Variovorax paradoxus: one gene and its partner. The protein of the gene in region 1 interacts with the protein of each later gene in a pairwise test. Links are inferred from orthologs where the notes say so. Each region holds a gene or a part of one and is shown on either strand. Other genes may lie near its edges.

Region 1 (6,244 bases):
CCCTTTCGGCCACCGCCGCCCTCTCGCTCGGCCTGGCCGCGCCCGCCGCAGCGCAAGCCAACGACTTCCCGAACCGCACCATCGAGCTGCTCGTGCCCTACCAGCCCGGCGGCGGCACCGACGGGCTGGCGCGCGCGTTTTCCGAAGCCAGTCGCAAGCACATCTCGCAGAGCATCGTGATCGTCAACCGCCCCGGCGCAGGCGGCGCCATCGGCTGGACCGAGGTGATCAACGCCAAGCCCGACGGCTACAAGCTCGCGGTGCTCACGGTGGAGCTGCTCACGCTGCCGCACCTGGGCCTGGCCAAGTTCAACTACGACGACTTCCAGCCCATTGCGCAGCTCAACGCCGACCCGGCCGCGATCACCGTGAAGGCCGATGCGCCGTGGAACACGATCGAAGAGTTCCTGGCCGCGGCGAAGAAGTCGCCCGAGGGCATTCGCGTGGGCAACTCGGGCAACGGCTCGATCTGGCACCTGGCCGCCGCCGCGCTCGAAGACAAGACCGGCACCAAGTTCGGCCACATCCCCTACCAGGGCGCGGCGCCCGCCGTGCTGGCGCTGCTGGGCGGCCACATCGAAGCCGTGGCCGTGAGCCCCGCCGAAGTCACGACGCATGTGCAGGGCGGCAAGCTCAAGGTGCTGATGGTGATGGCCGACAAGCGCGTGAAGGGCTTCGACAAAGTCCCGACCGCGAAGGAGCGCGGCATCGACCTGTCGATCGGCACGTGGCGCGGCCTGGGCGCGCCGAAGAACACGCCGCCCGAAGTGATGGCCAAGCTGCGCGAGATCACCGCCAAGACCGCCGCCGAGCCGCTGATGCACGAGGTGATGGACAAGCAGAACCTGGGCTACGTCTACACCGACGGCGCCGTGTTCAAGGAAACGCTCGCCAAGGACAACGCCTACTTCAAGGCGCTGATCACCAAGCTCAACATCAAGCCGTGAACGCCCCACGACAAGGAGACACTGCCATGCAACGCCGCACACTCATCCAGTCCGCCCTCGCCGTTTCGCTCGCCGCGGCCCTGCCCGCCTTCGCGCAGGGCGGCAGTACCTGGCCCACGGGCAAGGCCATCACCTACCTCGTGCCCTTCCCCGCGGGCGGCACCACCGACGTGCTGGGCCGCCTCATCGGGCAGAGGCTCGGCACCGCGCTCGGCACGAGCGTGATCATCGACAACAAGGGCGGCGCCGGCGGCAGCGTGGGCTCCGAGATCGGCGCGCGCGCCGCGCCCGACGGCTTCACGCTGGTGGGCGGCACGATCAGCTCGCACGCCATCAACGTGAGCCTGTACCCCAAGCTGGGCTACGACCCGCAGAAGTCGTTCGCGCCCGTGACGCTCATCGGCACCAACCCGGTCGTGCTGGTGGTGAACCAGGCCAGCCCCTACAAGACGCTGAAGGACGTGATCGCCGCGAGCAAGGCCAAGACCGGCGGCCTCTCGTCGGCTTCGGCGGGCACGGGCACCTCGCAGCACCTGGCGCTGGAGCTGCTGGGCTTCAAGTCGGGCGTGAAGTTCACGCACATCCCCTACAAGGGCAGCGGCCCGGCGATCCAGGACGTGATCGGCGGACAGGTCGACATGATGTTCGACACCACCGTGGTGGCCGGCCCGCACATCCAGAGCGGCAAGCTGCGCGCCATTGCCGTCACCTCGGCCAAGCGCCTGGCCTCGATGCCCGACGTGCCCACGGTCGCCGAGTCGGGCGTGCCCGGCCTGCAGGACTTCGAGGTGGTGTCGTGGCAGGCGATCTTCCTGCCCGCCGGCGCGCCCGCCCCCGTGGTCGAGCGCCTGCACACCGAGATCCGCAAGATCCTCGCGACGCCCGAGATGCAGGACAAGCTCAAGGGCTTCGGCATGGAGCCCGCCGACCTGACGACCGCGCAGATCGCAGCCTTCCAGAAGGCCGAAGTGGAGAAGTGGGCGCAGGTGATCAAGGCCGCAGGCATCAAGGCCGACTGACCCGCCCCCTCAGCTGCGGCGCCCGACAACATCCACACCCCCACAAGCGCCCGGTGGGCGGTGTGGTGCGGGCGGCCCCTCTGTGCCGCCGAGGCGCGCAGCGTTTCGCGGATCAGGGCTCGCAGCTGTCTGAGCGGAACGAAGTGGAGCGAGTTCTGCGAGCCCCCGCGAAACGCGAGCACCGCAGGGCAGCCGCGCAGCGGCCGGCACAGTGGGGCCGCCCGCACCGCACCGCCCACCGGGCGCGTGCCCCGCAAAGAGCGGACCCTCGCGAACCAAGGGAAGCTTCCTACGCTCCCCGAGGGAAGCGCTTTATAGAATGCCCGTCCGATTCCGCATTCCAGGCCCTTCACAACGTGTCCGATCGCTCCGCAGTTCTGCCCCAATACCTGTTCCCCAAGCAGGCCCTGACCAATTTCGCCGGCTGGGTCGCAGGCAAGGAACGAGGCGCGGTCACCACCTGGATCATTCGCCGCTTCGTTGCCAAGTACGGCGTCGACATGGGCGAAGCGCTCGAGTCCGACATCCATCACTACAAGAGCTTCAACCAGTTCTTCACGCGCGCCCTCAAGCCCGGCATGCGCCCGCTCGCGCAGGCCGACCTCGTCTGCCCCGTGGACGGCGCCATCAGCCAGTTCGGCGCCATCGAGGGCGACCAGATCTTCCAGGCCAAGGGCCACAACTACACGACCACCGCGCTGGTCGGCGGCGACGCGGCGCTGGCCGCCAAGTTCGCGCACGGCAGCTTTGCCACGCTGTACCTGAGCCCCAAGGACTACCACCGCATCCACATGCCCTGCGACGGGCGCCTGGTGCGCATGATCCATGTGCCCGGCGACCTGTTCTCGGTCAACCCGACCACCGCGCGCGGCGTGCCCGGCCTGTTCGCGCGCAACGAACGCGTGGTGTGCGTCTTCGAATCGGCCAACGGCCCCTTCGTGCTCGTGCTCGTGGGCGCCACCATCGTGGGCAGCATGGCCACCGTGTGGCACGGCGTGGTCAACCCGCCGCGCGTGGGCGAGCTGCGCGAGTGGCACTACAACGACCAGCAGATCGACATCAAGAAGGGCGACGAGATGGGCCGGTTCTTGCTCGGCTCCACCGTCGTCATGCTGTTCCCGGCGCCCGCGCTGGCCTTCAACCCGGACTGGTCGCCCACCCGCGCGATCCGCCTGGGCGAAGCCATGGCCAACTACGCCTGATTTGTGAGGCTTTGTCTCGAAACCCGCATGCTGCATGCCTGCACAGCTATAAAACCAGTAGCATCCTGATCCTTCGCGCTATAGTCGTCGGCCAGTCAGACGGTCCATGACGACCAATCACAAACAAGAGTGCGCCGCCCCGGCCCGCCCCCGGCCGACGGTCCGCCCAGCTTCGAGGAGATGATGTCGATGAGTACCAAGGAAAACGCAGCCATCAGCCAGTTGCTCGCCCTGCTCGAAGCCCGCTACGCACTGCGTGTGCTCTGGGCCCTGCGCGACGGCCACGCCCAAACCTTCCGGCTGCTGCAGGACAGCGTCGGCGGCATCACTCCCAACACCCTCAACACCCGCATCAAAGAGTTGCGCGAAGCCGGCGTCGTGAGCCACGGCAGCGACGGCTACTGCCTCACGCTGAGCGGGCAGGACCTGCTCAAGCGCCTGTCCGACCTGCAGGCCTTCGCCGCCAAATGGCAGTTGGGGCAGAACAAGAAGGCCGCGGGGCCGGCCGCCGCTCAGCCGGCCTCTGCCGAGGCGCCCGCACCTGTGACGCCCGCGCCTTCCGCACCCGACGCAGCACCTCCCGCCACGACGCCGTCCGGCTCCGGCAGCCAGGGCTGACGCGGGGGCCGTTCGAGCCTCGGTAAACTCCGCGGCTCCGATTCCTCTCCCCTTTCATCGACGCAAGGAGCGTTTCCCATGCCCACCACCCCCTCCGGCCTGCAATACGAAGACACCGAAGTCGGCACCGGCGCTGAAGCCAAGGCCGGCCAGCACGTGCATGTGCACTACACCGGCTGGCTCTTCAACGACGGCGTGCAAGGCGCCAAGTTCGACTCCAGCCGCGACCGCAACGACCCCTTCGCGTTCTCGCTGGGCGCCGGCCAGGTCATCAAGGGCTGGGACGAAGGCGTCGCCGGCATGAAGATCGGCGGCAAGCGCACGCTGATCATCCCCGCTGCGCTGGGCTACGGTGCCCGCGGCGCCGGCGGCGTGATCCCCCCGAACGCCACCCTGAAGTTCGACGTCGAACTCCTCGACGCACATTGATTTAGCTCGCCCCCAGGCTGCGCGGCACTTCGTGTCCGCTGCGCCAACCCCCTACCGGGGGCGACACCAGCGGCCCGGCAAAGCCGGTTCCGCGGTGTCTCTCGCGAAAGTCACTTCGCCCCCTCTTGCGGCCGTTTTGGCCGCATTTTTACGCTTGAAAAGCCCTAGACCAGCCCCAAGTGGCTGGCTGTGTTTGTTTTCCGGCGCACGCCGGTTCTTTGAAAAATGTCTGACCCGCAACAATCCGCACAGAATTCTCAAATGCTGCAAGGCGAGCCCAGTCCCGAAGAACTGGAGGCCGCGCACGCCGCCAACGAAGCCGAGGCGCTCGACGCCCTGGCCGTGGCACAAGGCGAGCTGGCTGCCCTGCAGGCCAAGAACGTCGAACTGGCCGACCAGTACCTGCGCGCCCAAGCCGACGTGCAGAACGCCCGCCGCCGCGCCGACGACGAGATCACCAAGGCCCGCAAGTTCGCGGTCGAAGCCTTTGCCGAGAGCCTGCTGCCGGTGACCGACAGCCTCGAAGCGGGCCTGGCCATCAAGGACGCCACACCCGAGCAGATCCGCGAAGGCGCCGAAGCCACGCTGCGCCAGCTCAAGAGCGCGCTCGAACGCAACAAGGTGATCGAAGTGGCCCCCGCCGCCGGCGACAAGTTCGACCCGCACCTGCACCAGGCCATCTCGATGGTGCCCGCCGATCAGGAAGCCAACACCGTGGTCGGCCTGCTGCAGAAGGGCTACACCATCAACGAGCGCGTGCTGCGCCCGGCGCTGGTCACCGTGGCCGCGCCCAAGTAAAAGCAAAAGCGGCATCGGCCCACAAGATTCCCACAGGAAATCCCCGCGTCATCCCTTGAATCACGCCGGGTTATCCACAAGTTCATAACAACATATTTTTCCGAATTTCAGGAGTAAGAACATGGCAAAGATCATCGGCATCGACCTCGGCACCACCAACTCGTGCGTGTCGATCATGGAAGGCAACACCACGCGTGTGATCGAGAACTCGGAAGGTGCCCGCACCACGCCGTCGATCGTCGCGTACCAGGAAGACGGTGAAGTCTTGGTCGGTGCCTCGGCCAAGCGCCAGGCCGTCACCAACCCCAAGAACACGCTGTACGCGATCAAGCGCCTGATCGGCCGCAAGTTCGAGGAAAAGGAAGTCCAGAAGGACATCGACCTGATGCCCTACACCATCGCCAAGGCCGACAACGGCGACGCATGGGTGGAAGTGCGCGGCAAGAAGATGGCCCCGCAGCAGGTCAGCGCCGACATCCTGCGCAAGATGAAGAAGACCGCCGAAGACTACCTCGGCGAAACCATCACCGAAGCCGTGATCACGGTGCCGGCGTACTTCAACGACGCACAGCGCCAGGCCACCAAGGACGCCGGCCGCATCGCGGGCCTGGACGTCAAGCGCATCATCAACGAACCCACCGCTGCGGCCCTGGCCTTCGGCCTGGACAAGCAGGACAAGGCCGACCGCAAGATCGCCGTGTATGACCTGGGCGGCGGCACCTTCGACGTGTCGATCATCGAAATCGCGGACGTCGACGGCGAAAAGCAGTTCGAAGTGCTGTCGACCAACGGCGACACCTTCCTGGGCGGCGAAGACTTCGACCAGCGCATCATCGACTACATCATCGGCGAGTTCAAAAAGGAACAAGGCGTTGACCTGGGCAAGGACGTGCTCGCCCTGCAACGCCTGAAGGAAGCCGCTGAAAAGGCCAAGATCGAGCTGTCGAACAGCGCGCAGACCGACATCAACCTGCCGTACATCACGGCCGATGCATCGGGTCCGAAGCACCTGAACATCAAGCTCACCCGCGCCAAGCTCGAGAGCCTGGTCGACGAGCTGGTCGAGCGCACCATCGCGCCTTGCCGCCTGGCCATCAAGGATGCCGGCATCAGCGTGAACGACATCAACGACGTGATCCTGGTCGGCGGCATGACCCGCATGCCCAAGGTGCAGGAAAAGGTGAAGGCCTTCTTCGGCAAGGAGCCGCGCAAGGACGTGAACCCCGACGAA
Region 2 (2,934 bases), 6.2 Mb from region 1 along the record:
GTTCGGCACGCGGCCGCTGCATGGTCTGAGCGGCCTCATTTCACCCGGACAAAAGCACCCCGAACGTTTCGACCGATGGCACCCCGGCAGCCCCGTGTTTCCCCGGAAAAGCACAGCCGTGCGAGACGAGGGCAAGGGGCACGCTCTTGAAAGGTCATCGAATGCCCTTATGATTAGCACTCGCTGCTGACGAGTGCTAACAGCCCTCCCATCCAGTCGACAGGTCGCCGGTTTCTCCGGTGTCCGACCACAAACAAACCCGTTTCTTACCCTTCCAGGAGATGCAATGAAACTTCGTCCTTTGGCCGATCGCGTGATCGTCAAGCGTGTTGACAGCGAAACCAAGACCGCCTCCGGCATCGTCATCCCCGACGCAGCCGCCGAAAAGCCCGATCAGGGTGAAGTCCTGGCCGTGGGCCCGGGCAAGCGCAACGACAAGGGCGAGCTGGCCGCACTGACCGTCAAGGTCGGCGACCGCGTCCTGTTCGGCAAGTACAGCGGCCAGACCGTCAAGGTCGACGGCGACGAACTGCTCGTCATGAAGGAAGACGACCTGTTCGCAGTCGTCGAGAAGTAATTCAACAGATCCATTCGGAGTAAATAAACATGGCAGCAAAAGACGTAGTCTTCGGCGGCGAAGCCCGCGCACGCATGGTCGAGGGTGTCAACATCCTGGCCAACGCAGTCAAGGTGACCCTGGGCCCCAAGGGCCGCAACGTGGTGCTCGAGCGTTCGTTCGGCGCCCCCACCGTGACCAAGGACGGTGTGTCCGTGGCCAAGGAAATCGAACTCAAGGACAAGCTGCAGAACATGGGCGCCCAGCTCGTGAAGGAAGTGGCTTCCAAGACTTCGGACAACGCCGGTGACGGCACCACCACCGCGACCGTGCTGGCCCAAGCCATCGTTCGCGAAGGTTTCAAGCTGGTGGCTGCCGGCATGAACCCGATGGACCTGAAGCGCGGCATCGACAAGGCTGTCACGGCCCTGGTCGCCGAGCTGAAGAAGGCTTCCAAGCCCACCACCACGTCGAAGGAAATCGCGCAAGTCGGCTCCATCTCGGCCAACAGCGACGAAACCATCGGCAAGCTCATCGCTGACGCGATGGACAAGGTCGGCAAGGAAGGCGTGATCACCGTGGAAGACGGCAAGTCGCTGGACAGCGAACTCGACGTCGTCGAAGGCATGCAGTTCGACCGCGGCTACCTGTCGCCCTATTTCATCAACAACCCCGAGAAGCAATCGGCGCTGTTGGACAACCCCTTCGTGCTGCTGTTCGACAAGAAGATCAGCAACATCCGTGACCTGCTGCCGGTGCTGGAGCAAGTCGCCAAGGCTGGCCGTCCGCTACTGATCATTGCCGAAGAAGTCGAAGGCGAAGCCCTGGCTACCCTGGTCGTGAACACGATCCGCGGCATTCTGAAGGTTGTGGCCGTCAAGGCTCCTGGCTTCGGCGACCGCCGCAAGGCCATGCTGGAAGACATCGCCATCCTGACGGGCGGCAAGGTCATCGCTGAAGAAGTGGGCCTGACGCTCGAAAAGGTGACGCTGGCCGACCTGGGTCAAGCCAAGCGCATCGAAGTGGGCAAGGAAAACACGATCATCATCGACGGCGCCGGCGCTGCCGGTGACATCGAAGCCCGCGTGAAGCAAGTGCGCGTTCAGATCGAAGAAGCGACCAGCGACTACGACCGTGAAAAGCTGCAAGAGCGCGTGGCCAAGCTGGCCGGCGGCGTGGCAGTGATCAAGGTTGGCGCTGCCACCGAAGTCGAAATGAAGGAAAAGAAGGCTCGCGTCGAAGACGCCCTGCACGCCACCCGCGCTGCAGTGGAAGAAGGCGTTGTGGCTGGCGGCGGCGTGGCTCTGCTGCGTGCCAAGCAAGCTGTGGGCGACTCGGTCAAGGGCGACAACGCCGACCAGGAAGCCGGCATCAAGCTGGTGCTCAAGGCCATCGAAGCCCCCCTGCGCGAAATCGTGAACAACGCCGGCGGCGAAGCCTCGGTGGTGGTGAACGCTGTGTTGGCCGGCAAGGGCAACTACGGCTTCAACGCTGCGAACGACACGTACGGCGACATGCTCGAGCTGGGCATCCTGGACCCGACGAAGGTCACCCGCACCGCACTGCAGAATGCCGCTTCGGTGTCCTCGCTGCTGCTGACGACCGAAGCCATGGTTGCTGACGCACCCAAGGACGAGTCCGGCGCTGGCGGCGGCGGCATGCCCGACATGGGCGGCATGGGCGGCATGGGCGGCATGGGTATGTAATTTCGCTCGCCCCCAGGGGGATTTGGCTCGCCCCCAGGCTGCGCGGCACTTCGTGTCCGCTACGCCAACCCCCTACCGGGGGCAACACCTGCGGCCCGGCAAAGCCGGTTCCGCGGTGTTTCGCGAAATGAAAAAGCCCCGCTTCGGCGGGGCTTTTTCTATGGGCGATCGGTATTGAATCGGGTCTATCGGAACTGGTCGCGCAGCGCCATGTACAGCACCTGAAAACGCGCATGCCGCGTCTTATGCCCACTGCCCCCTTCGGACGAAGGCGTCAGCGTCTGCTTCACCGGCGGCAAGGTGCACACCTCGGCCACCGCACCCCCATCGGCCAGCCACGCCAACCGCGCCGCACCGAGCGCACCGCCGGTCTCGCTGCCCGCGTAGAGCGTGAGCTCCACCTGGAAGATGTCGGCCAGCAACTGCCCCCACCAGACACTGCGCGCACCGCCACCCACGAGCGCGACTTCGCGCAGCGGCATGTCGGCCGGCAGGCGCAGCGTGTCGAAGCCATCGCGCAGGCCGAAGCTCACGCCTTCGACCACTGCGTAGGCGATCTCTGCGGGGCCGTGTGCATGCGTGAGGCCGAAGAGCACGCCCTGCGCATTCGGGTTGTTGTGCGGCGAACGTTCACCCGACAGGTACGGCAGGAACAGCGGGCAGCGTGACCGG

Evidence for each region. Proteins that work in one complex are often made in the same cells at the same time.
Region 2: the proteins of grpE (region 1) and groL interact in binary tests that used the Escherichia coli proteins (3 or more experiments, as listed by UniProt). The link is inferred for Variovorax paradoxus from one-to-one orthologs.

The regions. Positions count from the first base shown.
Region 1 is NZ_CP045644.1:6,450,894-6,457,137, forward strand. The notes cover bases 3,277-6,244. They hold grpE (nucleotide exchange factor GrpE), read left to right. Parts: upstream 3,277-4,476; coding sequence 4,477-5,013; downstream 5,014-6,244. Other genes in these bases: GFK26_RS29900 (winged helix-turn-helix transcriptional regulator), read left to right, coding at 3,358-3,786; GFK26_RS29905 (FKBP-type peptidyl-prolyl cis-trans isomerase), read left to right, coding at 3,865-4,215; dnaK (molecular chaperone DnaK), read left to right, coding at 5,135-6,244. In the rest of the region: GFK26_RS29885 (tripartite tricarboxylate transporter substrate binding protein), read left to right, coding at 1-947; GFK26_RS29890 (Bug family tripartite tricarboxylate transporter substrate binding protein), read left to right, coding at 974-1,966; asd (archaetidylserine decarboxylase), read left to right, coding at 2,323-3,168. UniProt on the Escherichia coli protein: Participates actively in the response to hyperosmotic and heat shock by preventing the aggregation of stress-denatured proteins, in association with DnaK and GrpE. It is the nucleotide exchange factor for DnaK and may function as a thermosensor.
Region 2 is NZ_CP045644.1:261,649-264,582, forward strand. It holds groL (chaperonin GroEL), read left to right. Parts: upstream 1-606; coding sequence 607-2,262; downstream 2,263-2,934. Other genes in the region: GFK26_RS01165 (co-chaperone GroES), read left to right, coding at 287-577; xylB (xylulokinase), read right to left, coding at 2,448-2,934.